Regions from separate parts of the Cupriavidus sp. HY129 genome, predicted to be linked through region 2. Evidence: predicted binding sites of a transcription regulator. Region 2 holds the regulator's gene; the other holds the start of a gene.
The links. Region 2 encodes FNR, which switches genes on or off when oxygen is low (the NO sensors DNR and NnrR bind a similar motif). Its sites were predicted from a motif close to TTGATNNNNATCAA; they were not measured.

Region 1: K6G35_RS14285 (nitrite reductase) is a predicted target of FNR. The motif match lies at 4,717-4,730, and genes of this name have one in related genera.

What each region holds. Positions count from the first base shown of each region.
Region 1 is NZ_CP083254.1:3,123,716-3,133,250, forward strand. It holds gene K6G35_RS14270 (nitrite reductase) at 1-1,475, opposite strand, end outside; gene nirJ (heme d1 biosynthesis radical SAM protein NirJ) at 1,472-2,635, opposite strand; gene K6G35_RS14280 (c-type cytochrome) at 2,639-2,944, opposite strand; gene K6G35_RS14285 (nitrite reductase) at 2,965-4,614, opposite strand; gene mltA (murein transglycosylase A) at 4,826-5,965, opposite strand; gene K6G35_RS14295 (hypothetical protein) at 6,064-6,261, shown strand; gene apaG (Co2+/Mg2+ efflux facilitator ApaG/CorD) at 6,280-6,654, opposite strand; gene rpe (ribulose-phosphate 3-epimerase) at 6,823-7,524, shown strand; gene gph (phosphoglycolate phosphatase) at 7,546-8,286, shown strand; gene trpE (anthranilate synthase component I) at 8,747-9,535, shown strand, end outside.
Region 2 is NZ_CP083254.1:2,046,313-2,055,847, forward strand. It holds gene nusA (transcription termination factor NusA) at 1-1,183, opposite strand, end outside; gene rimP (ribosome maturation factor RimP) at 1,180-1,668, opposite strand; gene rluB (23S rRNA pseudouridine(2605) synthase RluB) at 1,997-3,880, opposite strand; gene scpB (SMC-Scp complex subunit ScpB) at 3,909-4,817, opposite strand; gene K6G35_RS09275 (sulfite exporter TauE/SafE family protein) at 5,369-6,136, opposite strand; gene fnr (fumarate/nitrate reduction transcriptional regulator Fnr) at 6,222-6,947, shown strand; gene K6G35_RS09285 (hypothetical protein) at 7,031-7,276, opposite strand; gene K6G35_RS09290 (hypothetical protein) at 7,273-7,509, opposite strand; gene ccoG (cytochrome c oxidase accessory protein CcoG) at 7,523-9,052, opposite strand; gene ccoP (cytochrome-c oxidase, cbb3-type subunit III) at 9,108-9,535, opposite strand, start outside.

The sequences.
Region 1 (9,535 bases), 1.1 Mb from region 2:
CTCGTGCCAGACGAGCGCGTAGTCTTGTTGAATACGTTGTACTTGCCGATCGGCTTGTCCATCGGCAGTCGCTTGACTTCCTTCAGCGTCCTGGCGTCGTAGACGACGATCGCCCCATCGGCTTCCATCAGGCTGACCAGCGCATATCGACCATCACGGGTGAACTCCACGTGCGCCGCGGTGCGTCCCGGAGACGGCGTGACACTGCCAACGATGGCGAGTGTCTGCTTGTCGATCACCTGCAATGTGTCGCGCTTCGGACTCATCATCGCGTCGGCCCATGCGTATGGCGTGGCTTCGTGGCTACGCAGGAAGAAGCCCGGCCCATTGGTCGGGATCGTCGCCACGGTCTTCCAGGACTGCATGTCGATCACGCTGATCGCGCCCTGCTTCAGGTTCGGGGATGCCATGACTTCGCGGCCGTTGCGCTTCCACGTAATACCGCTACCAAGATGTGGCATGCCGGTCAGCGCGAGGTCTGCCACCTTCCGGCCCGCGTCGAGATCGATCACCTGACCCGTGGCCGTGCGCGAGGCGCCAAGAATGTGGCGATACGGCTGATCGAAGAAGAAGTCGTCGAGCACGTCCGTGAGTTCGATCACGCGTGGCTCGAACGTCTTCTTGCCGGTGTATGGGATCTCCCAGACCTCGGGAATATCGCGCAGCGCGACGATGAACGACCCTCGCGGCGCGGCGTCGTAAACGGCTGAAACGCGCGAGGACTTGCCACCCGCGCCCGTAACCGGATAGATGCGCTGCAGCGACAGGTCCGACGCGCGCAGCAGCACCAGCGTCTGGGGCAACGTATTGCCGACCATCACCCACTCGCCATCTTCACTGACCGCTAGATTGCGCGTATTCATGCCGGCGCGGATCTCGGCCACGAGCTTCAGGTTCCAGAGGTCGTACTTGCTGACCCAGCCATCGCGGCTCGCCATGTACACATAGCGTCCGTCGCTGCTGAACTTCGGCCCGCCGTGCAGCGCGAACCGGGTGGTGAATCGGTGAATCGGTTCGAGTTTGTCGCCGTCGAGCACGCTGACGTGATGCGTCCCGGCCTCGACGACCAGAAACAGGTTGGAAGGATCGGCACTGAAAACGGGCCGGTCCGGCAGCGTGCCGGGTGCGTGATAGACGATGCGCGATGCCTCGATGTCCGCCTGCTCCCAGCGCGGCGTGGCCGCGGGTGCGGAGCGCAGCCAGGTTGCCATCTGCTTGATCGTGGCATCTCCGAGTTCTTTGGAGAAGCCTTGCATCTGCGTGGCCGGACGACCGTTGCGCAGCACGTCGAGCAAGTCGTCGGGCCGCAGCCGCTCCAGGCTTTCCGGCAACAGCGCCGGGCCCATGCCGCCCAGACGATCGGCGCCATGGCACGCCGCACAGTGACTGCTGTAGATGCTGGCGGGATCGATAGTCGTCTCCGCGCTGGCGGCGAATGAAGCAAACATGCACGTCCAGAGAATCGCGTGCTTCATGTCATTGTCTCCAGATTGGGCTGCGCACTGATCTCCGCGTCTGAGAGATAGCAGCCTGGGTCCTGCGCCCACGGATTGCCGCTGACCGCGTAGGCCCGTGCGCGCGTGTTGCCGTTGCAGATGTCACGATGCAGGCAGGTCGCGCATCGGCCCTGCAACGGTCTCGGCCTGGCGGCCAGGCCACGCATCAGCGGATGGCTGCGGTCGGCCCAGATCTCGCCGAACGGGCGCTCGCGCACGTTGCCAAGGGAGAGTTGCCACCACATCGTGTCCGGGTGGACATTGCCGAGGTTGTCGATATTGGCCACGCCGACACCCGTGGCATTGCCGCCCCAGTTGACCAGTCGCTCGCGCATGTCTGCAACGCGCTCGGGCCATTGGCGCGCAATCCAGTACAACAGGAACACGCCATCGGCATCGTTGTTGCCCGTGACGAAGTCCCCGGCGCTACCCTGCTGCGCGCGTGCCCAGACATGCTCGAACAACCACTCGACCGCCGCGCGTGTACCCGCGTGGCGCGCGTCGTCGTCGCGATGGCTGCGGCCTCGCCCGGCGTAGTTGAAGTGGGACAGATAGAACTTGTCGATGCCTTCGGCTTCGGCCAGGGCCACCACGGAAGGCAGCTCGGCCGCGTTGGCCTCGGTCAGCGTCATGCGCACACCCACGCGCAGGCCGGCGTCGCGCGCGATGCGCAGCCCGGCTATCGCCTGGGTAAAGGCGCCATTCATGCGACGGAAGCGATCGTGTGTGGCTTCGATGCCATCCAGGCTCACGCCGACATAGTCGAACCCTGCCGCAGCGAGCCGCGCAGCGTGTGCCGCGTCGAGCAACGTACCATTCGACGACAGGGAGAGATGAAATCCAAGTTCGCGCGCACGCGCGGCGATCTCGTACAGGTCCGGCCGCAACAGCGGTTCGCCACCGGACAGGATCAGCGCGGGCACGCGCGCCGCCTTGAGCTGGTCGAGCACGGCCATGACTTCGCCGGTCGACAGCTCGCCCTTGAAATCCGTATCGGCAGATGTGGAATAACAGTGCTTGCAGTTGAGATTGCAGCGCCGCACCAGATTCCAGATCACCACGGGACCACTGGCACGGCGCGGCGGGGGGACCGACCCCCCGTCGCGCAGCGCCTCCATGAAGCGGGAGAGTCGGAACATGGATCAGAGGCTTAGCACCCACTTGGCCAACGTGTTGGCTTCCGCCTCGCTGACCTGATTGGGCGGCATCGGGATCGGGCCCCACTTTCCGCTACTTCCCTTCAGGATGCTTTGAGAAAGCTGCGCAGCAGCCGCCTTGTCACCTTTGTACTTCGCGGCGATGTCCTTGTAGGCGGGGCCGACCAGCTTCTTGTCGACGCTGTGGCAAGCCATGCAGTTCTTGCTTGTGGCAAGTTCCTGGCTGGCAAACGCGGTAACCGGCAGCGCGGCAGCAAGTGCCACGGCGGCGATAACTGTAGACGGATGCATGCGAATTCTCCTTCCGCTGATCAATAGACGTCGTGTTGTGTGTTGTGCGCGTTGAACTTGCCCGTCGGGGTAATCAGACGCGGGTCCTTGATCACGGCCTTGAGCTTGCGGGTCTTGTCATCGACCACGACCAGCGCGGACTCGCCATCCTTGGTACCCCAGACCGAGAACCAGACTTCATCACCGGCCTGGTTGTACTCGGCCTGCACCACACGCTTCGCGCCTTCGCCCTTCAGGTTCGCCCATTCGGCGATCGGCAGCACCTTGTAGCCGTCTTCCAGCTTCTGCGTATCGAACACCGCCACGCTCTGGTTCAGCTTCGCGTCGGGATTGAGCGGCGTATCCACCCACAGGTTGTGCGACTTCGGATTGGTCTTGATGAACAGCGAGCCACCGCCCTGACCCTTGAGCGTTTCCACCACCTTCCAAGCCTGCGCCTTATGGTTGATGGGGTCGGTGCCGATCAGGCTGATGGTCTCGTCACCGAGATGGCTCGTGGCCCAGACCGGACCGAACTTCGGATGCTCGAAGTTGGCGCCACGTCCCGGGTGCGGGGTCTTGCCGACATCGACCAGCGCGGCCAGCTTGTCTTCCTTGGTATCCACGACAGCGATCTTGTTCGATGCGTTCGCGGCCACCAGGAAGTAGCGACCCGTGGAGTCGAAACCACCGTCGTGAAGGAACTTGGCGGAATCGATCGTGGTGGTCTTCAGGTTCTTCAGATCCGAATAATCCACCATCAGGATCTTGCCGGTTTCCTTCGCGTTGATGACGAACTCGGGACGGAAATGGCTGGCAACGATCGATGCGACACGCGGCTCGGGGTGGTACTCGTTGTCGACGGTCATGCCGCGTGTGGACACCACCTTCAGCGGCTTGAGCGTGTCACCTTCCATGATCACGTACTGCGGCGGCCAGTACGAGCCGGCCACGGCGTACTTGTCTTCGTAGCCCTTGTACTTCGAGGTTTCCACCGAACGCGCTTCGAGGCCGATCTTTACTTCCGCGACGTTGTCGGGCTTTGGCAGCCACAGGTCAATCAGGTTCAGACGCGCATCGCGGCCGATCACGTACAGATAGCGCCCGGACGCCGACATGCGCGAGATGTGCACCGCGTAGCCGGTCTTGACGATATTGATGATCTGCTTGCTGTCGCCGTCGATCAGCGCGACCTCACCGGAATCGCGCAGCGTGACCGAGAACAGATTCTGCAAGTTGTAGTTGTTCATCTTGCGCGTTGGCCGCTTGGCCACGGGCACGATGTCCTTGCGCGATTTTTCGATGTCGGCCAGCGAGAATTCCGGCGGTGTCGGAGGATCGAGCTGGATGTAGCGCGCCATCAGGTCGACCTCGGGATCGGTGAGATCGCCCGAGGTGCCCCAGTTGGGCATACCGGCCGGACTGCCGTACTTGATGAACGTCTTCAGGTATTCGGTGCCACGGGCACGCGTGATGTCGGGTGTCAGCGGTTTGCCCGTAGCGCCCTTGCGCAGCACGCCATGGCAGCCTGCGCACCGTTCGAAATAGATCTGCCTGGCGTGGTTGAATTCTTCCGCAGTCAGCTTCGGCTCGGGATTCTGAGTCGGCGCCGTCTGGGCGCTACCGTGCGCACTCCAGAAGAAGAGCGGCATGGCCGCCAGTGCGGGGAACATCCATGATTTCGCTTTCATGATTTTTCATTAGCGAGTGGGGAATGCTGTGCTGCGGCACCGTGCGTGGAGCGCGGCGCGCGACAGATGTTCCAATCATGGGGAAGAAGAACTGCATCGCGATTGACACGAGTCAACGCGGGGAACGGGGCAGGAGAATAACCCTGCTACGTGTCAGGGAACTAACTCGAACGGCGGGCATTGCTGTATGTAGCCCGCCGGTAACATGACGTCAGCTGCGCGGCATCAGGACCCACATCCTGCCGCCCTGCTTCATGCGGCCGGCGGTCTCGCCGGCGGCGTCGCCTGCGCCCCAGAAGAAGTCCGCGCGCACGCCACCCTTGATGGCGGAGCCCGTGTCCTGCGCGAACATCAGACGTTGAATCGGCTCGGAGGAAAGTGGCCGTGTGGTCGACAGGAAAACCGGCACGCCAAGCGGGATGGTTGCGGGATCAACTGCTATCGAGCGTTCCGCCGTAAGCGGCACGCCCAGCGCGCCCACCGGTCCTTCGTTGGTCGGCGGCAATTCGCGGAAGAACACAAAGCGCGGATTGACGTTGAGCATTTCGTCCACGCGTCCCGGGTTGGCGCGCGCCCATGCCTTGATGCCCTGCATCGTGGCCTGCGCCGGCGTGATCTCGCCACGGTCGAGCAGCCATTTGCCGAAAGAGCGGAACGGCTGGTCATTGGTACCGCCGTAGCCGACACGCATCATCGTGCCATCGGCCATGCGGATGCGGCCGGAGCCCTGGATCTGCAGGAACGCGGCTTCGACCGGATCATCCACCCAGGCCAGTTCGCTGCCACGCATCGCGGGGTTCTGCAACAGCTCGGCGCGCGGCGGCAACATGCCCTTGCCGAGTTGCGGCGGCCGGCGATAAAGCGGGATCTGATACGCACCCTGACGCGTGCGGGAGCCGTGCAGGATCGGCTCGTAGTACCCGGTAATCAACCCGTTGTCCGTCCCATCGACGTTGACCACGCGGTATGGCAGGAAGTTGGTTTCGAAGTACGTGCGCATCGCCACGAGATCGCCGGCATCCACCATCAGGCCAACGGCGCAGACGCGGTTCCAGTCGGCGCGCTTTTTCAGCGCCTGGCAGCTCGCCAGCAGCGCGGGCCAGGCGGCACGCACGTCGTCCTGACTCCAGCCACCGATTTCCGTCCAGCTTGCCGGTTGCAACCGGCCTGCCGCGGAGGAGGTCGCAGGTGCCTTCCCGCCCGGGACGCCGCCCGGACCTTCGATACGCGGGGGCGGACCGCTCATGCAGCCGGCCAGTAGCGCGGCAGCGCCCGTCAGGGCAAGCCAGCCGCGCCAGGAAGTGTTGCTCGACGACGCGCGGGGCGCGCGCAGGGAATACTGATTTGCCATCTTGTCCATTCTTCGCGGACACGGCCGGCGGTCAGACAGTCCACAACCCCGCGCATGTCCTACAATCTCAACCCGATCCGTCGACTGACCCCTTTGCGATGAGCCAGTTCTTCGAAAACCACCCTACCCTGCTACTTGCCGCCGAAGCCGGCGTGGCGCTGCTGTTGCTGATCTTCATCGTGGTCTGGACGATGAGCACCGCCAAGAAGAATCCGCGCCCCACGCGCGCGCCGGAGGACCATCCGTCCCGCGCCAAGCAGACCTCGACGGATGCAGACACGCCGCCCGAGGCCTAGTTCCCGCCGCGCGGCGGTTCAGTGCAGCATTCGAGGCAGCACCAGCGCGAATTCGGGAATCGGCACCTCGAAACGGTGGCCGTCCTCGGCCACGCAGAAATAATCGCCCTTCATCGATCCCACCGGGGTGGAGATCGTCGCCCAGCTCGAATACTCGAAGTGCTCGCCCGGCTTGAGCAGTGGCTGATGGCCGACCACGCCCAGGCCAGAGACTTCCTGCGTCGAGTTGTCGCTGTCAGTGATGATCCAGTGGCGCGAGATCAGCTGCGCGGCGACTTCGCCGGTGTTGTGGATCGTGATGGTGTAGGCGAACGCGTAGCGTCCACGGTCTGGGTCCGATTGGTCCGGCATGTACTGCGTGCGCACGGCCACGGAAAATGCGTACTCGCTCATGTATCGACGTGGTAAGAAGGGTCGGCAGGCCGCGCGGCGGCCGGGTGTTGCGCATTGTGCGGCAAGGCCATGGCAGGGGCAAGCGGCCCGGCCAGGCGTCCGTCCCGACTCCGGGGGCCCGACCGGCGTAAAATACCGCCCATTCCGCCTTCAGCCCGCCCGAATATCATGAGCAGCCCCACCTTCCGCATTGCCCCGTCCATCCTGTCCGCCGACTTTGCCCGCCTGGGCGAGGAAGTGCGCCGCGTCACCGAAGCCGGCGCGGACTGGATCCATTTCGATGTGATGGACAACCACTACGTGCCCAACCTGACCGTCGGGCCGCTGGTCTGCGAGGCGATCCGCCCGCACGTCACCGCCCCGATCGACGTGCACCTGATGGTACGTCCGGTGGATCGCATCATCCCGGACTTTGCCCGCGCCGGCGCCAACATCATCACGTTCCACCCCGAGGCCAGCGACCATATCGACCGCTCGCTCGCGCTGATCCGCGACAACGGCTGCCAGGCCGGCCTGGTGTTCAACCCGGCCACGTCGCTGCACTACCTGGACCACGTGATGGACCGCCTGGACGTGATTCTGCTGATGTCCGTGAACCCGGGCTTCGGCGGCCAGTCTTTCATTCCCGAGACGCTGAACAAGCTGCGCGCCGTGCGCCAGCGCATCGACGCGTACACCGCGCGCACGGGCCGCCAGATCCTGCTGGAAGTGGACGGTGGCGTGAAGGTAGACAACATCGCCGAGATCGCCGCGGCGGGCGCGGACACGTTCGTGGCGGGCTCCGCCGTATTCGGCAAGCCGGATGCCGACGGTGGCTACAAGGGCGTCATCGGCGCGCTGCGCGCCGAGCTGGCCACGGTTGGCAAGTAATCAGGCAGGGAAGTCACGCGCATGAGTCTCGAAATACTGCGCCGCACGGACTGGCACGCCATCCGGGCGGTGATCGTCGACCTCGATGGCACCATGGTCGACACCGCCGGCGATTTTCACGCCGCCGTCAACGCGATGCTGCTGGCCCTGGCGCACAAGCATCCCAACCTGGGCCCGGTCGAGCCGATGTCCCAGGAGGACATTGTCAGCTTCGTCGGCAAGGGGTCGGAGAACCTGATCCGCCGCGTGCTGGACGCGCGTTTCTCGCCGCTGCACGCCAACGGGCTGTTCGCTGATGCCTACGCGCTGTACGACCGCGAGTACGTGCGGATCAACGGCCAGTTTTCGAACGTCTACCCGAATGTCCGCGAGGGCTTGGCGGCGCTCAAGGCGATGGGCCTGCGCATGGCCTGCGTGACCAACAAGCCGTGGAACTTCACCGAACCGCTGCTGGCCCGTACCGGCCTGGCGCAGTATTTCGACCTGGTCTACGGCGGCGACGCGTTCGCCCTGCGCAAACCCGATCCGTATCCGCTGCTCAAGGTGGCCGAGGCATTCCGGGTCGATCCGGAGGCCGTGCTGGCCATCGGCGACTCCGAAAATGATGCGCGGGCGGCTCGTGCGGCGGGCATGGGAGTGCTCTTGATGCCATATGGCTACAACCATGGCAATCCTGTACAAGACGTCGACGCCGATGGTATAGTCCCCGACATTGCCCGCGTGGCTGCGCTTCTTGCCGCACATCGGGCAACACACCGCTAAACCCGGCTGAACACCATTCAATGTTCCTCAACCGCAAACGCAACTTTCTTGGCAGTGATCGGCAGGCTTGGCCCTGGCGTCGCTGGCGCGCCTTTGAACAGGCGTAAAGTGCGTTCGCGAGTTTCCTGACGGGCTTGCGGGGATACATCGGGACTTATTAAGTCCGCCGCAGTCACCCCCCCAAGCTCCGCCGGCCCGGTCCAGATTCACTGTCGACCGACGTCTCCGGCAGATCCTTCCGCCAGCGCCGTAGCCCAGATGCCTGTGTGCTACGGTTAGCTCATGAACGCGCCGCACGCCACGCCTTCGGCCGTGTGCGCGCGTGCGTCAAACGCGTGTGCTACACGGTCCGCTCCCGGGGCGGGTTGCCGCAACTTCTCCAGCCCTCCCCCTGCCGACGACACACGCGGCGCCGCCTGAACCCGACCATCGTGGCGGGCGCCGCAAGAAGAGGATCGACATGACCGAACTGGAATTCAAATCGCTGGCCGACCAGGGATACAACCGCATTCCCATCATCGCCGAGGCGCTGGCCGACCTGGAAACCCCGCTGTCGCTGTACCTGAAGCTGGCCCAGTCGCAAACGCGTGGCGTGAACACGTTCCTGCTGGAATCGGTGGTCGGGGGCGAGCGTTTCGGCCGCTACTCGTTCATCGGCCTGCATGCCCGCACACTGCTGCGCGCCTACGGGCACCGTGCCGAAGTGGTCACCGACGGCAAGGTCGTGGAGACACACGAAGGCAACCCGCTCGATTTCATCGCCGAGTTCGAAAGCCGCTTCAAGGTGGCGCTGCGCCCCGGATTGCCGCGCTTCTGCGGCGGTCTGGCCGGCTACTTCGGCTACGACGCGGTCCGCTATATCGAAAAGAAGCTGGCCGACACCCAGATGCCGGACGACCTCGGCCTGCCCGATATCCAGTTGCTGCTGTGCGAGGAACTGGCGGTCATCGACAACCTGTCCGGCAAGCTCTACCTGATCGTCTACGCCGACCCGACCACGCCGGAAGCCTATTCCCGCGCCCGCCAGCGCCTGCGCGAACTGCGCATGAAGCTGCGCCAGCCCGTGGATGTGCCGGTGACGAGCCCCTCCGTGCTGACCGAGGTCTATCGCGAATTCGCCAAGCCCGACTACCTGGCCGCCGTGCACAAGGCCAAGGAATACATCATGGCCGGCGACATGATGCAGGTGCAGGTGGGCCAGCGCCTGATGAAGCCGTATCGGGACTCGCCGCTGTCGCTCTACCGCGCG
Region 2 (9,535 bases):
TCATTTCACTGATGGGCACGTAGGCCACTTCTTCCAGCGAGGAGAATCCTTCCTCGATCAGAATGTCCGCCACTTCCTCGTCCACGTCCAGCTTGGCCATGAACAGCTTGCGCACCACTTCGCTTTCTTCGGCCTGCTTCTGCGCCGATTCTTCCTGCGTCATGATGTTGATCTGCCAGCCGGTCAGCTCCGACGCCAGGCGTACGTTCTGACCACTGCGGCCGATGGAGACGGCGAGGTTTTCCTCGTCGACCACCACGTCCATGCTGTGCTTCTCTTCGTCGACCACGATCGACTGCACCTGTGCCGGCGCCAGCGCACCGATGACGAACTGCGCCGGATCTTCCGACCACAGTACGATGTCCACGGCCTCGCCGCCGATCTCGTTACGCACGGCCGTCACGCGCGTGCCACGCACGCCCACGCAGGTACCGATCGGATCGATTCGCTTGTCATGCGCCACCACGGCGATCTTCGCGCGCACGCCCGGATCGCGTGCGGCAGCCTTGATCTCCAGCAAGCCCTGTTCCATTTCAGGCACTTCGTTCTCGAAGAGCTTGATCAGGAACTCAGGCGCGGTACGCGACAGCTCGATCTGCGGGCCACGCGCGGCGCGGTCCACATTGAGGATATACGCGCGCACACGGTCGCCGGTGCGCAGGTTTTCCTTCGGAATGATCTGGTCACGTGCCAGCAGCGCTTCCACGCGGCCCGACTCGACGATCAGGCCCTTCTTGTCGGCGCGTTTGACCGTGCCGGTCATGATCTTTTCGCCACGATCCAGATAATCATTCAGGATCTGCTCGCGCTCGGCGTCACGAATACGCTGCAGGATGACCTGCTTGGCCGCCTGCGCGCCGATACGGCCGAACTCGACCGACTCGATCTGCTCTTCGATGTAGTCGTCGAGCTGGATATCGGCATTCTGCTCACGTGCCTCGAACAGCAGGATCTGCTTGTCCGGCTCCTGCAGACCTTGTTCATCAGGAACGACGAGCCAGCGGCGGAACGTCTCGTGCTCACCGGATTCGCGGTCGATATGGACGCGAATATCCACGTCCTCCTCGAAACGTTTCTTGGTGGCAGAGGCGAGAGCCGCCTCCAGTGCACCGAAAACCACATCCTTGTCGACGTTCTTTTCGCGAGCTAGCGCATCGACGAGCAACAGAACTTCGCGGCTCATTGCTTGTTCCCTTTTCTTTGATTTCCCTTGAAGTCGATCACCGGCACCAAACGTGCGCGATCGACATCGGATATGGCGAATTCCAGCAGTGCCGGACCGTCCTTGCCTTCGAACTCCAGGCCGATCTTCTCGGCCCCAGCGTCTCCTGCGGGTTCACACAGGATGCCCACGAAATTCTTCTGGCCATTGACCGGCAGGCGCAGCGTAACCCTGACCTCAGCACCGGCAAAGCGAACGTAATCGGCCAACTTCTTCAGCGGCCGGTCCAGGCCTGGCGACGACACTTCGAGGCGCTCGTAATCAACGTTCTCCACAGTGAGCACGTGAGTGAGCTGGCGACTGACTTTCTCGCAATCCTCAATGACGATGCCAGTTTCAGGCTGATCGATGTAGACACGCAGAAGTCCGGCCGGGGCACGCTCAAGCTCAACCAACTCGTAGCCCATGCCGATAAGGGTGGTTTCGATCAAATCTGCCAGATGCACTGTAATCCCGAGTAGTGGCCTTCAATACTGTGGCAGACACCGGACAACGCAATACGCTCGGAATTGATGCTCGACGCGACCTGCAAACCGTCCTGCCTGCCCAATCATCCTGCCGGCCCGCCATGTGACGAAAACCAGCCGCAAGTACAAACGGGCGAACCAAAAAAAAATGGGCGCAATGCCCATCATTCGCCCATCCTCGCCGAGGATGATACTTTTGAATAGACTTTGATTATACGCGGATTATGTCCAAAAGGCAAAAGCCTCCGAGGTTCCGCTCCGGATCAGGGCGATTGCCGACCATTGCCGGCACCGCCCGATCCGTCAATCAACGCTGACCTCGGCCGCGCGGACGGCGACTACCGCCTCCCGCACCCTTGGCGGCCTTTGGCATCACATTTCCATTGACCTCGCCGCCGCCGCGACGCTGGCGATTGCCACCTGCGTTGCCCGCATTGCCAGCGTTTCCGGCCTTGCCACCCCGCCCGCCGCGACCACCACCGGCGCCGGGGCCTCGCAGGCCACCGCCCATCCCGCCGCCAAACTTGGTCGTGTGCGATGTCAGCGGCGCAGGGCCGGACGGAATGTATCCCATCGAGGTCTGCATCGGGTCAGGCTGCCCACGGCCCGCACCCCCGGCATTACCACCCCGGCCACCGCTCTTCTCGTAGCGCGGCAGACCATCCATGCCGGTGTGCATCGGCATGCCCGCCAGCGCTGCTTCTTCGCGCTGCTTGCGGCCGCCAACCTTCGTCACACCCTTGCCGCCGCTCTGGGCTTCCTTGGACGGCGCCTTCAGTCCAATGTTGGCCATCAGGCCGCGCACATCCGTCGGATCCAACTCTTGCCAGCGACCGCGCTTCAAGCCGCGCGGCAGCAGGAACTGACCATAACGCGTGCGGATCAGGCGCGACACGGTCAGACCAACGGCCTCGAACATGCGACGCACTTCGCGGTTACGGCCTTCGGTCAGCGCCACGTGATACCACTGGTTCACACCCTCGCCACCGCCATCGGCGATCCGCAGGAAGTTTGCCTCGCCATCATCGAGCTGAATGCCATGCAGCAGTCGCTGACGATCGGCTTCGGCCAGTTCGCCCAGCGTGCGCACTGCGTATTCGCGCTCCACGCCATAGCGCGGGTGCATGAAACGGTTCGCAATATCGCCCGACGTGGTGAAAATCAACAGCCCTTCGGTATTGAAGTCGAGGCGGCCGACCGCGACCCACTTGCCGTTCTTGATGCGCGGCAGGCTATCGAAAACGGTCGGACGGCCTTCCGGATCCGACTGGCTGACGATCTCACCGGAAGGCTTGTGATAGAGCAGCACGCGTGGAGGCTTGGTCGTCACCTTGCGGTGAATCAGCTTGCCGTTCACGCGGACCTGGTCGGTCGGCAGAATACGCTGGCCGATGTGGGCAGGCAGACCATTGACCGACACACGCCCCTGCAGGATCAGCTCTTCCATCTCGCGGCGCGAGCCAAGTCCACCCTCCGCCAGGACTTTGTGCAGCTTGGGCGCGTCGTCGTCAGCGGACAGTTCGCGCACCGGCTTGGCCTTGGTGCGCGGCACGATCGTGTCTTCCTGATCGAACTGCTCGGAAATCACGAAGCGGAACAGATCCTCGCCACCGGCAGCAGGCTTCGCGCCGCCCTTGCCGGCTTGCCGACCGGGCTTGTCGCCCTGGCGCTGCTCGACACGCTGGTCGCCCCTGTCAGCACCCGGCTTGCCACCAGGCTGTTGACCCTTGCGCTGACCGCCCTTGTTACGGCGACCCGGCTGTTGCGAGGCTGGCTTGTTGTCGCCATCTACCAGCGCAGCCTTGCGTTGCGGCTGCTGACGGCGCTTGCGAGCCCCTTGCGCGGACTGATCCGATCGCGGCTGCGCGTCGCCACCTGCCTCCTCGGCACCGGCAACTGCTTGCGTATCGGCGGCCGGCGCCGGCTTGCGACGCCCGCGGCCACGCGCGGGGGCAGCGGCCGGCGAAGCATCGCCGCCTTCGCCAGACGACGAGGGCTCGGCATCGTCGCGCCCCGTTTCCCGGCCATCGCGGTCCTGCGCCGACTGGCGACGGGAAGCCACTAGATTGCGCAGGCCGCGGCGCAGCCCCTTGCGGCGGGGCGCGCCTTCGGCGCCGTTACCCTCGGGGGCAGCGCCGGTGTCGCCCGGCACGTCCGGCTGGCGGACGTCTTGCTCAGCGGAATCAGACAAAGTATTCACTATCGATGTTGCATGTTGTTCAGTTGGACACGCGCTCGTCGTCGTCCTCGGTCGCCAGCGGCATATCACCGTCGGGGGCCGGAACTGCGGCGTCTTCCTGCGAGGAAGACTCTGTGTCCACATGGAATCCGTTGGCCAGAGCCACCGGCGCGTCATCGCCTTGCCCATCACCCTCGGGCAACTGCGCGACGCTGTCGTTCTGTTCGTTTTCATTGCCGGCGGCATCGCTCGCGCCACCGGACAGATCTTCGGATTGCGGCTCGACCGACAACTGCTCAACTGCCGGCTCACCCGTCTCAGCCACTTCTACGGTGGCCTCCGAAAAGGCCTCCTCGTCACCAGCAGGCGGATTCGCCGTCGCGACCGCTTCGAAATCGATGGCCTGCTGATCCAGCAGAGCCGCCTGAGCCTGGGCCTGGGCATCCTCGAGCGGCGGCAACTCATCCAGCGAGCGCAGACCAAGATCATCCAGGAATGCCTTGGTCGTTGCATACAACGCGGGGCGACCAGGCACGTCCCGGTGACCGATGACTTCGATCCAGTCCCGGTCCTCAAGCTTCTTGACCACCTCCGTGCTGACCGTTACGCCCCGGATCTCTTCGATGTCACCGCGCGTCACCGGCTGGCGATACGCGATGATCGCTAGCGTTTCCATCACGGCACGCGAGTACTTCGGCGGCTTCTCCGGGTTGAGCCGATCAAGAAACTCGCGCATCTCGGGGCGGCTCTGGAACCGCCAGCCGCTGGCCAGGGCCACGAGCTCCACCCCGCGCTGCTGCCAGTCGTTGCGCAGCTCTTCGAGCAGAACCCGGATGGTGTCGGCACCGACGTCGTCGGCGAACAACCGTCGCAGATCACCAACGCGCAATGGCTCCTGCGCACAGATCAGCGCGGTCTCGAGGACGATCTTCGCCTCTTGGGTATTCATGTGATTGTGTGCAGCCTGTCTTTGCACCTGCTTCTGGACGAATCCTGAAGCACTGGAGATTGCAGATACAGCGAGGCCTGAGCCACCGCCATCTCATCGCGCAGCCAACTCGCAGCTTTTCGCAGCGGAGCCGTGCACCTCATTTTCTTTGCATCGAATTGCCGGGTCGTTCCGGCAGGAGATCGTCCGGGGCTGACAGACTACGCCAGTCAACGGACCTCTTGCGTCGCACCCTCTCCCTTTTGGGGTGGACATTCACCTGGACAATCAGATCGCCAAGGCGGCAAGAAACAATCGATATCGGCCCAGGCAACTTCGCCTGGCACCAGCGCCACCTCTCCACACAGCCCCATCGGACTTTGGAACCAGATCTTGTGAACCGGATGAACTGTGGGGACGATCCCGGCAAGCCAGACCTGCCCAGACCCCCTGGGCACACATCCCAGATCGGGAATGCAGCCCCGGCGACGCCACGAGCGCATCGGAGCGCGATACCGTGGTTTTCGCGATTGTATGGCATTCCAGCCCCGCCCTGCAACCAGCAAAAAAGTCTAGAACACGACGCAGAAGCCGTGATTGGCCAGCGTATCGGGCAGCCAGACGGCGCGTGCGACACCCAGCGCCCCAAAACCGATCACAACAAGCGCGGCGCCCACTCGAACGCCGGGGCGGCGCGACAGTTGCCGCAGGTAGCCCGACAAACCCGAGATCACCAGCAGGTTGGGCAGCGTCCCAATGCCAAAGGCCGCCATGACAAGTGCTCCAGATGGCGCATTTCCAGCCAACAAGGCCAGCGCAAGTGCGCCATACACCATACCACAGGGCACCAGCCCCCAGGCCAACCCCATCCCATAGCGCCGCATGATGGGCGCGTGCCGACGCAAGCGAAGCGGCATCTGCATGCCCAGCGACGCGACGCCCCGGACGACATACGAGGCAGCCCGCGCCGCCAGCCGTTCGAGCCATGCTGCACGCATGACGCGGCCCCGCAACAACCACACCCCGGTCAGAACCAGTAACAGGCTGCCCGCGCCATAGAGCCAGCGCTGCACTGGAAGGTAGTCCTGCTTCCAGACTGTCGCACCCACCGCTCCCATCAGCGCCCCAAGCAGCACATAGGTCGTGAGACGCCCGGCGTGCATGACCAGCAGTTCCAGCCACCAGTGAAATCGCGAGCGATGCACGAGGCTAACGACCGCAACAGCCCCCCCGGATTGCCGTTGCTCGACGGCAATGGCAATTCCTCCGCACATGGCGGCGCAATGCACGCCACCAAGCAACGCAAGTGTAAAGACACTGAAAAGCACACCAAATGGCAACTGTTCCTCGCTTCTGCGTCACATCACGCTGTAAAATGCCTGCATCGCGCCTCCATCGCAAGCGCATTCATGCGAGCACCATCAATTGCTTACCTCCATTCCCGTCACCGAGATGTCTCCGCGTTGCTCCACTTGCGCCATGGGCCAGCTTTGCCTTCCCGTGGGCATGTCGCAACAGGACCTCGCAAAGATGGACACGCTCGTACAGGAACGCGTTCGTGTTCACAAGGGCGAAACGCTCTATCGCATGGGCGAACCACTTACCGCAGTCTATGCGATCCGCTTTGGCACATTGAAGACCCACGTGACCATGGAGGACGGACGCACGCAAATCACCGGCTTCCATTTGCCCGGTGAGGTCGTCGGGCTCGACGGCCTCAGCGAGATGCAGCATGCGTCCGACGCCACCGCGCTCGAGGACACAGAGGTCTGCGTCGTGCGATTCGATGACCTGCAATCGCTGTCCGGCACGTTGCCTTCTCTCCAGCAGCAGTTCCTGAGGCTGATGAGCAAGGAAATCTCGCAGGACCAGATCATGCTGATCACTCTTGGCTCGATGCGTGCCGAAGAGCGCCTGGCAGCATTTCTCGTCAACATGTCCGAGCGCCTGTCGATGCGCGGTTACTCGTCGAGCGAGTTCGTGCTGCGGATGAGCCGCGAAGAAATCGGCAGCTATCTTGGCCTCAAGCTCGAAACCGTGAGTCGGCTCTTTTCTCGATTCGCCGAAGCCGGCCTGATTCAGATTCGCCAACGACACGTGAAACTCGTGGACATGGAAGGCATCAGGCAGGTCTATAGCCGAAACTGCTAACGGGCATCGTGGCCAGGAAAACGGCCGTATCGGGAGCAGATCTCCCGGTGCGGCCGTTTTGCTTTCTGCCAGCACTCGAGCCATTACTCGAGTTCGTCGGTCTCCTCGAGCTTGGTTGGCATGGTGTAGAGCGTCAGCCCACTGGACAATGCGCAAAACAACCACGCCACCAGGAAGCCAATCGTGTAGACCGCCTCACGAGACGCTTCCACCTGGTGCCCGAAGAACGTGAGATCGCCCGGATCAACGACCGAAAACACGGTGGCGGTGGCCGCTCCGCCCATCAGAAACGCCGGCCAAAGTACCCACATCAGCCAGCGGAGTCTCATGGGCGCCTCGCAGCCGGCGACGCTACATGCTCCGCCCCCGTTTTCTCCACGACCAGGCCATGACGCTCCACGCCGGAAATCGGCAAATCCGGATGCGTGTTGGCAAGCCAGATGGTCACGCCGCAGCCAATAATTGCAAGCAACGGACCGCTCATCAAAAGCCACGGCCACGGTTCCCTGTACCAGGGCTTGGACTGTTGGGATGTCATTGCGCTCTCCTTGTTTGCTGCCATTTCACCCTCAGCATCACAGATTGCGGGGAACAATGAAACTCGTGGATTGCCTGATATGCGCGTCTCGGCCGTCCTCGCCCTCCGCCGTCACGGTTACGTTGATCTTGTGCGTGCCCTCCTTGGCATCGTCGATCGGCACGCGAATGCGAATCGGCAACAACCGGTTGGACGTTGGCTGCATGGCCTCGGCGGACTTGTCATACTCGACCGTCAGTCCAGTCAGATCGTCGCCCTCAGCCTGCACGCGAATCCGCATCGGCGCTTCCGTGGTGTTGATCACCTGGAGCCGATAGACGTTCTCGATCCAGCGGCCCTCCACTTCCCGGCCCAGCGCGCCGCGATCCCGAATGATGTCGACCTTGATCGGCGACCGCATTGCCAGCGATGCGACGAAGCCCGCCGCCAGAACCAGCCAGATCAGCGTATAGATGATCGTGCGTGGTCGCAGCAGCCGTTTGCGCGCGTCGGATGTCGTCAGGGACTTGCGCATGGCGTTTTCCGACGTGTATCGGATCAGGCCGCGCGGGTACTCCATCTTGTCCATGACGAGATTGCACGCGTCGATACAGGCGCCACAACCGATGCACTCGTACTGGAGGCCATCACGAATATCGATACCGGTCGGACACACCTGCACGCAGATACTGCAATTCACGCAATCGCCAATACCAGCCGCATGGCGATCGGTCTTGCGGGAACGGCTACCACGCGGCTCCCCACGACCCACGTCATAGGTCACGACATAGGTATCGCGGTCGACCATCACGCTCTGGAAACGCGCATAGGGGCACATGTACTTGCACACCTGCTCGCGCATGAATCCGGCGTTGCCCCAGGTCGCAAATGCGTAGAACAGCATCCAGAAGCTCTGCCAGGGTCCTAGCGTGAAATGCAGGACCTCGCTACCAAGTTCCCGAATCGGTGCGAAATACCCGATAAACGTGAAGCCCGTCCACAGTGCGATCAGCACCCAGAGCACATGCTTGGTCGCCTTGATTCGCAGCTTGCGCAGGCTCCAGGGATCGCCGTCGAGTCGGATCCGCGCGATGCGATCCCCTTCGACATGTCGCTCGATCCACATGAATATCTCTGTGTAGACCGTCTGAGGACAGGCATAGCCGCAGAACAGGCGTCCCGCGATGGCGGTGAACAGAAATAGCGATAGCGCAGAAATGACCAGCAGCACAGCGAGATAGATCACATCCTGCGGCCACAGCACGAGACCGAAGATGTAGAACTTGCGCGCGCCGAGATCGAACAGCACGGCCTGGCGATCATTCCACTGCAGCCAGGGCGTTCCGTAGTAAATCAACTGCGTCAGGATGACCAGCCACACGCGCCAGCTCGAAAACGCGCCAGAAGTCGAGCGCGGATAGATCTTGCGGCGGACCTCGTACAGCGCTTCCTCGGTGGTCTCGGCCCCCTTGGGGGGCGGCGCGGGACGCCAAGTGTTGCCGTTACGATCGCTCGCCGACTGGCTTGCAGACGGATCGTTCGAGGCGTGATCGTCCGAGTGATCGGGGGCGTTAAGGGGCGCGCTCATCGTGTTGCCCTCACGCCCCGGTGGGCGGCACGCCGCCCGGCCCCGGGGCAGTTAGTCATTTTGCAGCGCCTCCCGTATTTGAGAGACCCCACACATATGCGGTCAGCATGCGGATGCGCTCAGGCGTCAGAATCTCCTCGTGCGCCGGCATATGACCGTTATGTCCCTTCAGGATCGCGTCGACGATCGTCGCTTCCGAGCTGCCGTACAACCACGTGTTGTCGGTCAGGTTCGGCGCGCCGAGTGCCTGGTTGCCCTTGCCGTTGGCGCCATGGCAGGCCGCGCAGGTCGACTTGAACGTGCTTTCGCCACGCGATGCGCGAATCGGATCCGACGACAGACCAGACAGCGAACGCACGTACTGGGCAGTATCGCCGGCCTGCTTCGCATCGATCGTGCTGGCAAACGATGGCATCACGCCATTGCGGCCCTTGGTGATCGTCTGCTGGATCGTCTCCGGCTCGCCACCGTAGAGCCAATCGT